DNA from 3 places in the Methylobacterium sp. V23 genome. Region 1 is predicted to be linked to each of the others. Evidence: predicted binding sites of a transcription regulator. Region 1 holds the regulator's gene; each other region holds the start of a gene.
What was found. The regulator LexA, encoded in region 1, represses DNA repair genes until DNA is damaged. The targets are predictions, from matches to a motif close to TGTTCNNNNTGTGTTCNG.
Positions count from the first base shown of each region.

Region 2: a site for LexA is predicted at 1,845-1,862, ahead of CRT23_RS10805 (PA0069 family radical SAM protein). Genes of this name have one in related genera too.
Region 3: a site for LexA is predicted at 2,430-2,447, ahead of parE (DNA topoisomerase IV subunit B). Genes of this name have one in related genera too.

Region 1 covers NZ_PDHT01000017.1:23,712-27,822, reverse strand. Annotated here, with positions in the region: gene CRT23_RS16645 (ComEC/Rec2 family competence protein) at 1-2,240, shown strand, start outside; gene lexA (transcriptional repressor LexA) at 2,234-2,986, opposite strand; gene CRT23_RS16635 (DUF937 domain-containing protein) at 3,223-4,002, opposite strand.
Region 2 covers NZ_PDHT01000009.1:91,924-96,034, reverse strand. Annotated here, with positions in the region: gene CRT23_RS10820 (neutral zinc metallopeptidase) at 1-525, shown strand, start outside; gene moaB (molybdenum cofactor biosynthesis protein B) at 611-1,168, shown strand; gene CRT23_RS10810 (hypothetical protein) at 1,200-1,721, opposite strand; gene CRT23_RS10805 (PA0069 family radical SAM protein) at 1,891-3,015, shown strand; gene CRT23_RS10800 (ribonuclease HII) at 2,981-3,610, opposite strand; gene CRT23_RS10795 (glycosyltransferase family 1 protein) at 3,676-4,111, opposite strand, start outside.
Region 3 covers NZ_PDHT01000053.1:864-4,974, reverse strand. Annotated here, with positions in the region: gene CRT23_RS25640 (methyl-accepting chemotaxis protein) at 1-175, shown strand, start outside; gene CRT23_RS25635 (PhoX family phosphatase) at 294-2,279, shown strand; gene parE (DNA topoisomerase IV subunit B) at 2,545-4,111, shown strand, end outside.

The DNA.
Region 1 (4,111 bases):
ACCTCGCGGCGCGTCGACCGGGCGCCGGGCTGATCCTGGACTGGTTCCGCGCGGGCTGGCGCCGGGAGATCGAGCAGCGTCGGCTGTTCCCCTGGCTCGCCGTCGCGTTCGGAGGCGGCATCCTTGTGTACTTTCTCGGGACGCAGGGGACACCGTCGCTCCTGGCGCCCCTCGCAGCCGCAGCGCTGCTCGCCGCGACGACGCCGTTCCTCGTCGCGCGCCCGTTCGGTCTGGCCCTGGTGCTCGCCGCGATGGCCGCGCTCCTCGGCTTCGCCGCCGCCGCGGCGCGGGTCCGCTGGGTCGACGGGCCGATCCTCGCCCGCACCACGATCGGTCCGCTGGTGGGCACCATCGAAGGCTTGGACGAGCGGGAGCAGGGGGCACGCCTGATCATCCGCGTCGAGAGTTTCGGCACTCTCGGCGCCCAGGTCCGCCCGGTCCGGGTGCGCGTGTCCTATCGCAAGGCGAACACCCTGAAGCCGGGCGACCGCATCGCCGCGACCGCACGCCTGCTTCCGCCGCCGGAGGCCGCCCGCCCCGGAGGCTACGACTTCGCCCGGGATGCCTTCTTCCGTGAGATCGGCGCGGTGGGCTCCCTCGTCGGCAAGGTCGCGTTGCGGCCGTCAGCCGAGCCGGCGGACTGGCAGGTTCGCCTCGCTGCGGCCGTGGATGCGGCCCGAAACGCCCTGACGCGCCGTATCACCGACGCCAACGGAGGCCAAGCCGGGGCGGTGGCCGCGGCCCTGGTGACGGGCAAGCGCGGCCTGATCAGCCCGGAGACCAACGACATCCTCCGCGCCGCCGGCATCTACCACGTCGTGTCGATCTCGGGCCTCCACATGGTCCTGGCGGCCGGCGTGGTGTTCTGGCTGGTGCGGGCACTCCTGGCCGTCGTTCCGTTCGCGGCCTTGCACTGGCCGATCAAGAAGATCGCCGCTGCCGTCGCCATGGTGGGCGTCACGGCCTACTGCGTCTTCTCCGGCTGGGACATCGCCGCCGAGCGTTCGCTGATCATGACCCTCGTGATGCTCGGCGCGATCCTGGTCGACCGCCCGGCGCTCAGCATGCGCAACCTGGCCATCGCCGCCCTGATCGCCCTGGCCCGCGAGCCGGACGGCCTCCTCGGCCCGAGCTTCCAGATGTCGTTCGGGGCGGTCGCCGGCCTGATCGCCTGCGCGCCGCTGATCGCGGGACGCGCGCTGCAGCGCGATGGGGCCGGCCCGCTCCCCCGGATCTTCGCCCTGGTGACCACCGCGGTCATCGGCACCCTGGCGACGACCCTCGTGGCCCAGATCGCCACCGCGCCCTTCGCCACCTATCACTTTCAGACGGTGCAGCCCTTCGGGCTGGTGGGCAATGCGCTCACCCTGCCGCTGGTCTCCCTGGCGGTGATGCCGTCGGCGGTTCTCGGGATCCTGGCCTATCCGTTCGCACTGGATCAGCCGGTCTGGTGGGCGATGGGCCTCGCGGTGCGGGGGATGCTCGCCATCTCCACCTGGATTGCGGGCTTCGGACACGCCGTCGTGGTGGTCCCGGCCTTCGGCACGGGCGCCCTCGGCCTTCTGGCAGTGGCCCTGATCGTCCTGACGCTTCCGGCCTCTTCGCTGCGCTGGCTCGGCCTCATCCCGGCAGCGATCGGCCTGGCCTGTGCCGCCGCCCCGGACCGCTACGACATCTACATCGATCGTGAGGGGGCAGGCGCAGCCATCCGCGAGCGCAACGGGCGCCTCGCCACCCTTGGACGGCCGCTCCCCTTCGTGCTGGCGCAATGGCTCAAGGCCGATGGCGACGATCGGAGGGTGCAGGACATCGCGGGGTATCAGGGCTCACGCTGCGATGGCCTGGGTTGTACCCTCACAACGCCGGACGGCCGCGTGCTCGCCTTGATCACCGACAAGCGCGCCCTCGGGGAGGACTGCGCCCGGGCCACGATCTTGATCACCCGGCAATCCGCACCCGCAGGCTGTGCCGCGCCGATCGTCGTCGACCGGGATTTCCTGGGATCGCACGGCGCAACCGCCATCCGCTTCACCTGCGATGGGCCGACCCTCGTCACCGCGAAGCATCCCGGCGACGTCGTGCCATGGCGTGCAACCCCGTCACCGCCGCCGTCGGATCAGACGGGACCACGCCCGCAACCGTCGCCACCGTCGGCGACGGCTCTACCGGCGATCCCCGAGCGCACCGACGATCCGTTGGACCCTGCCGGTGAACAACCGAACGGAGAAATCCTTCAGTAGCGGCGCACGAGGCTGACGAGCCGTCCCTGGATCTGCACCCGATCCGGGCCGAGGACCCGCGTCTCATAGGCCGGGTTCGCCGCTTCCAGGGCGATGGATGAGCCGCGCCGGCGCAGGCGCTTCAGCGTGGCTTCCTCGTCGTCGATGAGCGCCACGATGATGTCGCCCGTATTGGCCGTATCCTGCTTGCGAATCACGACCAGGTCGCCGTCGAGGATGCCGGCATCAACCATCGAATCACCGCGCACTTCCAAGGCGTAATGCTCGCCACCGGCCAGGAAATCGGGTGACATCGTCACCGAATGACTCTGTTCCTGGATGGCCGAGATGGGCGTACCCGCCGCGATCCGACCCATCACCGGGATGGTCACCGCCCGACCGCTCTCGTCGGTGGCTTGCGTGGTCGGCAGGCGGGAGACCGATGCGCCGGCCGGCAGGCCCTTGCCTTTACCGCCTTCGACCACGCTCGGCGTGAAGCGTCGAACCTCGGGGGCCGGTGCGGTGCGCGGGGTACCCGAATTCCCGCCCAGGCTCTCCGGCATCCGGATCACCTCGATCGCCCGCGCCCGGTTGGGCAGCCGGCGCAGAAAGCCGCGCTCCTCGAGGGCCGTGATCAGGCGGTGAATGCCCGACTTCGACTTCAGGTCGAGAGCGTCCTTCATCTCGTCGAACGACGGGGGAACGCCGCTCTCGCGCATCCGGAGCTGGATGAACTGGAGCAGGTCCAGCTGCTTACGCGTCAACATGCAGGGCACTCTTCGTTAGGGCCACGGATCGCGGCGGGTGGCACCAGAAACAAACCACGAACACGTTAAACGTTCCGTAAGTGTTCTGCAAGGGTTCCTGTCTAGAGGCCCCTTGCCCAACGCAATGGCGCGATGGGGATTGTGGAACGCGGTGTTGAGTTCGACAGCAACGCTTCAGGTCAGTCGATTGCCCGCGTCTCCGCGATCGCCTGCGTCTCCGCACATGCCGGCTTCGGCTAGCGCTGCCCGGTGCCTCCTGTCTTGGGCCGATCGCCGGGCCCGTGACCGGCCGTCTCGGTCGGGTCGCGGGGATCGTGCCAGAAGGTATCGAACAGGCGCTGCATCGCGCGGGCGTTCTCCTGTTGTACCTCCAGGCCCGTCTGAAACATCTGCTGCATCAGGTCGAAGGGCGCTTCCGCGGAGGACGTGTCCGGCGCGGCCGGTTCGGGCCGGGACGAGGCCGCGAGCCGCGCTGGGCGCGGCCGGACCTGAGGCGCGGGCGCCGCGGGCTCCGGGGCACTGCCGCCGGATTTCAGGAACACCTGCATCATCTCCGACCAGGCATTGGGCGGGAAGCCGAAAGGGTTCGCCTCCGCGCGCGGCGCCGGCGCTGCGGCGGGCGCCTGGTTGATCATGACGTGGACGATCCCCGCCACCACCATGCCCGCCATGATCGGCAGCATCTGCTTCAGGGCCGGCATCGCGACGCCGCTGACGGCGGCGGCCTGTTGCAGAACCGCCTGGCTCAGGTGGGGCGAGCCGAAGAGTTGCTGGACCAGCATGTCCATCTGCGGCGTGGCGCTCGACGCCTTCGACGCGGCAGGCCCAACGAGGTTGAAGAGATGCGCGAAGCCGGTCGGATCCTGGGCGACGTTCCGCTGCAGCCCCATCGTCAAGGCCGGGAGCAGGGCTTGCATCGCGCGCAGGCTCTGCTCCGGCGACAAGCCGAACTGCCGTCCGAAACCCTGCGCGCTGGCGCCCCCCTGCGCCTGAAGGAGATCGAACACATTGAACATGGCGGCCTCGCGGACGGACAACGGCTTTCCCGGTCATCGACCCGGGCGCGCCCCGCGAAGTCTGTCGCATCCGGTCAGCACTGACCAGCCCGGGCGCCTCACCACGGCC
Region 2 (4,111 bases), on a different contig from region 1:
ACCCGCAGCGGCTGCGGTTCCGCGCAAGCGGCGATGGGGCCGTTCTACTGCCCGATCGACAAGAAGGTCTATCTCGACACGTCCTTCTTCAAGGAGATGGAGCAGAAGTTCGGCGTGAAGGGTGATTTCGCCTACGCCTACGTCATCGCCCACGAAGTCGGGCACCACGTGCAGGACGAACTCGGGATCCTCGGCAAGGTGCAGGGGCGCCAGCAGAACGCGTCGAGCAAGACGGAAGCGAACCAGCTCTCCGTGCGCATCGAACTCATGGCCGACTGCCTCGCGGGCGTCTGGGCCAAGAACTCGAACGACAAGTACAACGCCCTGGAGCAGGGCGACATCGAAGAGGCGATGCAGGCGGCGAGTGCCATCGGCGACGACAAGCTTCAGAAGCAGTCACAGGGCTACGCGGTACCGGATTCCTTCACCCACGGTTCGTCCGAACAGCGGATGCGCTGGTTCATGACCGGCTATCGCAGCGGACAGACGAAGTCTTGCGACACGTTCCGGGCCGCGCGTAACTGAGGTGCAGCCGGCGCGCTGTCGGGGGGCGGGGCTTTCGCGTAAGATCGCTGATGTCCCGCCCGCGCTCGGCTGAAGGCATTCCATGATGGTCGCATCCGACAAGACCCGCAGCTTCATCCCGCTGGCCATCGCGGTCCTCACGGTGTCGGATACCCGGAGCGCGGAGGACGACCGCTCCGGCGACACCCTCGTCGAGCGCCTCGAGGCCGCGGGCCATACCCTGGCCGCTCGCGCCATCGTCCCCGACGAAGTGGCGGCGATCCGTGGACAGGTCGAGAGCTGGAGCCGGGACCCGGCCGTCGACGTCGTCATCACGACGGGCGGCACAGGCTTCACCGGTCGGGACGTGACGCCCGAGGCGATCGAGCCCCTGTTCGAGAAGCGCATGGACGGCTTCTCGGCCGTCTTCCACCGTATCTCCTACGACAAGATCGGAACCTCTACCCTGCAGTCGCGCGCGACCGCCGGCGTCGCGAACGCGACCTACATCTTCGTGCTGCCCGGCTCTCCCGGCGCCTGTCGCGACGCCTGGGACGGTATCCTCGCCGCGCAGCTGGACTATCGCCATCGCCCCTGCAACTTCGTCGAGATCATGCCCCGGCTCGACGAGCACCTGCGTCGCGGCGCATCGATCTCGGTCTGACCCACACCCGCCAGCGAATTGTCCGCGGTGGTCAGGCCCGGTCGAGCCGCGCCGCGAGTGGTCGGGCCTTCAGCCGGCGGATGAATTTAGGGCCGGCGAGCAGGCGGTCGCGTCGCACCAGATCGCCCGGACGCGGCGCGTTCACGCCGATGACGCGCTCGCCCCGGGCAGCCAGGCGCGCGGGCAGGCCGGTATGGGGCCGGCGCAGGCGTGCCAGCGAGACCTCCGGCCGCGCCGTCCCGATGAAGCGGTCGAGAAGACGGATCCAGCCCTCGGCAGGAATATCGCCGGCCTCCAGGCAGAGGACCCAGTCCCGGCGTGCGACCTTCGCGCCCGCCGACCACGGCGACGACCCGCGTCCGCGCAGAACGACCTTCGCACCGGTCGCTTCGGCCACGGTCTCGATCGTCGTATTCGCGGTTGGCACGATGATCACCGCATCGCCGACGAGCCCCGCCGCGACGCCGGCCACCAGCGCGCCGAGCGTGTCGGCGAGTTGATCGACGGATTCGGGGTCGGCAGGCCGGGTCACGGAGATGAGAGCCGAAAGCATGCGCGCGCATACCGCATTTTTGCGTTGCGCAAAGCCATCTCACGGCGGCGCAATGCTAACAGGCGGGTAGAAATGCTGAGGGACGGGCGTTCTGCCTGAAATATCTGCAACTGTCCCGACGTTTGTTCGTGATACGTTCTCATCCAATCCCTTTGGATGAACTCGGCCCATGCCTGCAGACGCCTTCCGCTCATCATCCGCCGGCATCGAGGCGGCGCGACGCCTCGGTGAGACGACGCCGCAGCCGTCGGGGCGGCGGGGCCGGGGTGCCACGGCCAATCCGAGCGGACGGTACGAGGCGGCCCGCCGGGAATCCTTCAACGACGGCTGGTCCACGGAGGAGGAGGCGGTCGCTTTGCGGACCGAGGTGAGGCCGGAGCATGCCCGCACGCTGATCACCCGCAACACCTCGCCCGACATCTCGTTCGATCGCTCGATCAATCCCTATCGAGGCTGCGAGCACGGCTGCGTCTACTGCTTCGCCCGTCCGAACCACGCCTATGTCGGCCTCTCGCCGGGCCTGGATTTCGAGACCAAGCTGTTCCGGAAGGTGAATGCCGGCGCCCTGCTCGAAGCGGAGCTGTCCGCGCCGGGTTACCGCCCTGCTACCATCGCCCTGGGCACCGCCACCGATCCCTACCAGCCCATCGAACGGGAGCATCGCGTCACCCGCGCGGTGCTGGAGGTGCTGGCGCGTTTCCGCCACCCGGTCGGCATCGTGACGAAATCGAACCTCGTCGTACGCGACCTCGACCTCCTCACCGACCTCGCGCGGGATGGTCTGGTCAAAGTCGCGATCTCGGTGACGACCCTGGATCCCGTCCTGGCGCGCCGGCTCGAGCCGCGCGCGCCGCATCCGCAAAAGCGCCTGGATACGATCGGCCGCCTGAGCGCGGCCGGTATCCCCGTGATGGTCATTGCCGCGCCGATCATCCCCTCGCTCAACGACCACGAGCTCGAGGCGATCCTCGGTCAGGCCCGTGCCCTCGGCGCCCAAGAGGCCAGCCACGTGCTCCTGCGCCTTCCGCTCGAGCTCGATGACCTGGTGAACGACTGGTTCGCCGAGCATTACCCGGGCCGGCAGCGCCACGTCATGTCGCTGGTCCGCGCTGCGCGGGGCGGCAAGGCCTATGACGCCGCCTTCGGCACGCGGATGACCGGCACCGGCGCCTATGCCGACCTGATCCGCCAGCGCATGCGGCTTGCCCGGCTGCGCCTCGGCTATCCTGAAGTCCGACGGCGCCTGCGGACTGACCTGTTCAGGGTTCCGACGGACCAGTTGAGCTTGTTCTGAGGTCATAGGCGCGCGTGAAGCTCAGGCGATGATGGGGCGAGCGGCCGCGGCGTGCGAGGCCGGCGAGGTGCGTGCGCGTGCCGTAGCCGACATTGCTGGCCCAGCCGTAATCCGGGTAGCGCCCGGCGAGCCGACGCATCAGGGTATCGCGGAGGGTCTTGGCCACGATGGAGGCGGCGGCGATCTGCGGCACCAGACGGTCGCCGCCCACCACGGCGCGGCCCGGGAGCGTGAGACCGGGAATCGCGTCGCGGCCGTCGACCCAGACCGGTGCGTCGAGGTGCAGGGTGAGGACCGCGCGCCGCATGGCGTCGAGGGTGGCGGCGCGGACGTTGATCCGGTCCACCAGGGCGCGCGACCCGGCCGCCACCGCGACGCGGGCTCGCGCCCGGATCAGGGGGGTCAGCGCCTCGCGCTCGGCCGCCTTCACGCGCTTGCTGTCGTCGAGGCGCGCCAGCAGCTCGGGCGGAAACGCGGTCGGCGCGAACCACACCGCTGCAACGATCACCGGACCGCAGAGTGCGCCGCGCCCGACCTCGTCGCAGCCGATCACGGCCGGGTAGGTCTCCGCCAGGCGTGGGTCGAAGGGCGGCATCGGGAGGGGTCCGGGGCAGGGGTTGCCCTCTTCCCCTAGCCTGCGTGGGGAAACGGGTCCACGCGTCAGCCGAGTTCGACGATGCCCCGCGGAGCCGTCCCCGCTGCCCGGGCCGGGGCCGGCGTGCTGCCATGGGCGTGGGCAATGTTGTCGTAGAACTGGCGCGCACTCTCGGCCCAGGTGTAGCGCAGGGCTTCGCCGCGACAGCGCTCGCGCGGAATTGCCAGCGCAGCCAGGGCGGCTGCTCGCAGATCCTGATCGAGGACGCCGGCACCGGTCCGGCCGATGACGTCGAGGGGCCCTGTGACGGGGTAGGCGGCCACCGGCACACCACAGGCGAGGGCTTCGAGGAGCACGATTCCGAAGGTGTCGGTCAGGCTCGGGAACACGAAGACGTCGGCGGCGGCGTAGAGGGCGGCCAGCGCGGCGCCCGTACGGGTGCCCAGGAAACGGGCTTCCGGCGCGATACCTGAGAGGCGCGCTCGGTCCGGGCCGTCGCCG
Region 3 (4,111 bases), on a different contig from region 1:
GCGCATCTTCGACGATCGCACCGGCATCACCGCCGCGCGCTCCACCCGCCCGGCCACCGTCCAGGTCTATCGTCGCGAGATCGGCGACCGCATCGTCATGGTGCGCGAGGTCGATGCGCCGATCCGCGTGCAGGGCCGGCACTGGGGCGCCTGCCGGACGGCCTACCGCTTCTGACGCTCCGGGACGCTGTCACACCGGTGCCATGCGGGGCGGCTAGCGGGAGGGGTTGCCGCCCGCTGTCCGCCTTCCCGCTGTCCCGCCTTCCCGCCACCCGCCTTGCCGGAGCCGCCGCATGACCGAACCGATGCGAACCCGCTCGCAGGCCGCCGAGGCCGCCGAGGATCACGGCTCGAACGGCAGCCGGAACCCGACCTTCGGCGACGTCGTGGCGGCGCGCTTCGACCGGCGCGACCTCCTGCGCGGTCTCCTCGGCGTCGGCGCCATCGCGGCGGTGGTGACGCCCCGCGCCCTGGCCGCCGGCGGGGCGCCGGCGGCCGAGGCCGCTCCCAGCGCCGACGCCCGCTTCCCCTTCGCCGAGATCGCGGCCGGATCGGATGCGCACCACCACGTCGCCGCCGGGCACGACGCCGAGATCCTGATCCGCTGGGGCGACCCGGTGCTGCCCGGCGCGCCAGCCTTCGACCCGCGCAACCAGACGGCGGCCGCCCAGGCCCAGCAGTTCGGCTACAACAACGATTTCGTCGGCTACTTCCCCATGCCGGGGGCGGCCGACCCGGCGGCGCACGGCCTCCTCGTGGTCAACCACGAATACACCAACGAGGAGCTCATGTTCCCCGGCCTCGGCCGCCAGGACGGCAAGGCGGTCGATTTCGAGGGCATGACCCGGGAGCTCGTCGACATCGAGATGGCGGCCCATGGCGGCTCGGTCATCGAGATCCGGCGCCAGGACGGCCGCTGGGCGGTGGTGCCCGATTCGCGCTACGCCCGCCGCATCACCGCCGCGACGCCGATGGTCCTGACCGGCCCGGCCGCGGGCACCGACCGGGTGCGGACCGCCGCCGATCCCAGCGGCCGCTCGGCCCTCGGGATGATCAACAACTGCGCCGGCGGCACGACCCCCTGGGGGACGTGGCTGACCTGCGAGGAGAACATCAACTACTACTTCTCCGGCGCCCTGCCGGCGGGGTCGCCGGAGGCCGCCAACCACAAGCGCTTCAACCTGCCGGCCGGCGCCTATGCCTGGGGCCGCTTCCACGAGCGCTTCGATGTCGGCCGCGCGCCCAACGAGCCGAACCGCTTCGGCTGGGTGGTGGAGATCGACCCCTTCGACCCGACGAGCGTCCCGAAGAAGCGCACGGCCCTGGGGCGCTTCAAGCACGAGGGCGCGGCCGGCATCGTCGCCAAGCAGGGCCAATACGTGATCTACCAGGGCGACGACGAGCGCTTCGACTACGTCTACAAGTTCGTCACCGCCGGCCGGGCCGACAGCGGCGACCGCGACCTGCTCGATTCCGGCACCCTGCACGTGGCCCGCTTCGACGCCGATGGGCGCGGCACCTGGATGCCGCTGGTCTTCGGGCAGGGCCCGCTGACGCGCGAGAACGGCTTCGCATCCCAGGCCGACGTGGTGATCGGCGCCCGGCTCGCCGCCGACCGGCTCGGGGCCACCAAGATGGACCGGCCCGAGGATGTCGAGGCCAACCCGAAGACCGGCAAGGTCTACGTGATGCTGACCAACAACGGGAAGCGCAAGGCGGACCAGGTCGACGCCGCCAACCCCCGGGCCGACAACCGCTTCGGTCACATCGTCGAGCTCACCCCCGACGATGGCGACCACGCGGCCCCGGGCTTCGCCTGGGAGATCCTGGTCCGCTGCGGCGATCCGGCCATCGCGGCGGTGGGGGCCACCTTCTCGTCGGCCACCACCGCGAACGGCTGGTTCGGCATGCCGGACAATTGCGCCGTCGACGGTCTCGGCCGGCTCTGGGTCGCCACGGACGGCAACGCGCCCTCGCGCACCGGGCGCAACGACGGGATCTGGGCGGTGGAGACCGAGGGCGCGGGCCGGGGCACGGCCAAGCACTTCTTCCGGGTGCCCCACGGCGCCGAGATGTGCGGCCCCTATTTCGTCCCCGACGACACCACCTTCTTCGTGGCCGTCCAGCATCCCGGCGAGGCCGACGAGGAGGACCCGAAGGCGGTGCCCGCTACCTTCGAGGCGCCCGCCACGCGCTGGCCCGATTTCGACCCGGCGATGCCGCCGCGCCCCGCCGTGCTGACGATCACCCGCCGCGGGGGCGGCCGCGTCGGGACCTGAGGCGGGAGGTGGGCGCGCCGCCCAGGGCAACGATCCACGGATCACGCCACCGTCAGGCCTTCTTAACCACCCCCATACCATGTCATGGGGTGGTACGTCCTGCGCGGCGGGGGCTTCCGGCCTCCGCCCCGGAGGGCGGGAACCCCTTTCTGTTTCCGGTTTGTTCCGGTATGGTGAGAGGATGAAGGCGAATGCTGCACTGTCTCCCTCTGCGATCCGACCCGCGAAGCCCGCGGCCTCACCATCACCCGCGCGAGGCGCTCCGGTGAGCGACCCCGCACGCGATCTCTTCGCCGGCGGCAAGGCGCCCCTGCCGAAGGCCGCCGAGCGTCGCAAGCTCGACGCCGCCGTGGCGCCCCTCGCGCCGCTGCCGCCGCCCGTCTCGGCGGAAGCCGGCTACGACGCCTCCACCATTGAGGTGCTGGAGGGGCTGGAGCCGGTGCGCCGCCGCCCCGGCATGTATATCGGCGGCACCGACGAGCGCGCCCTGCACCACCTCTTCGCCGAGGTGATCGACAACGCCATGGACGAGGCGGTGGCGGGCCATGCCAGCTTCATCGAGGTGGAACTGGAGGAGAGCGGCCACCTCGTCGTCACCGACAATGGGCGCGGCATCCCGGTCGATCCCCATCCGCACCCGAAACACGCGCACCAGTCCGCCCTGGAGGTCATCATGACCGTCCTGCACGCGGGCGGTAAGTTCGACTCGAAGGTCTACGAGACGTCCGGAGGCCTGCACGGTGTCGGCATCTCGGTGGTGAACGCCCTCTCGGACGAGCTCGAGGTCGAGGTCGCCCGCAGCCAGACCCTCTATCGCCAGACCTTTTCGCGCGGACTCGTGCAGGGTCCCCTGGAAACCGTCGGCCGGGTGCAGAACCGGCGCGGCACCCGCGTACGCTTCCACCCCGATGCCGAGATCTTCGGGGCGCTGAAGTTCGACCCCCGCCGCCTGTTCAGGATGGCTCGCTCCAAGGCCTACCTGTTCGGTGGGGTCGAGATCCGCTGGCGGTGCGCCCCAGCCCTCCTCGTGGGCCTGGACGACGTACCGGCCGAGACCGTGCACCGCTTCCCCGGGGGCCTGCGCGACTATCTCGCCCGCGATCTCGAGGGCAAGGAACTCGTCACCGACGCGATCTTTTCCGGCAAGATTACCAAGCCGGGCGGGCACGGCTCCCTCGAATGGGCCGTTGCCTGGATGGTGACCGACGACGGCGTGTCGGCCTCCTACTGCAACACCATCCCGACGGCGGAGGGCGGCACCCACGAGAGCGGCCTGCGCGTCGCCCTGCTGCGGGCCCTGCGCGAGCATGCCGAGCGCGTCGGCCAGGCCAAGCGCATGACAGCGGTGACCACCGACGACGTCATGGCGACCTGCGCCTCGATGCTCTCGGTCTTCATCCGCGAGCCCGAGTTCCAGGGTCAGACCAAGGACAAGCTCGCCACCGTCGAGGCCTCGCGCATCGTCGAGACCGCCATCCGCGACGCCTTCGACCACTGGCTCGCCGCCTCCCCGGCCCAGGCCAACAAGCTCCTCGACTGGGTGATCGACCGGGCCGAGGAGCGCCTGCGCCGGCGCCAGGAGAAGGAGGTCGCGCGCAAGTCCGCCACCCGCAAGCTGCGGCTGCCGGGCAAGCTCGCCGACTGCTCCAAGGCGGGCATGGCCGGTTCGGAGATCTTCATCGTCGAGGGCGACTCGGCCGGCGGCTCGGCCAAGCAGGCGCGCGACCGCGCCACCCAGGCGATCCTGCCCCTGCGCGGCAAGATCCTCAACGTCGCCTCGGCGAGCCGGGACAAGCTCGGCGCCAACCAGCTGATCTCGGACCTGACCCAGG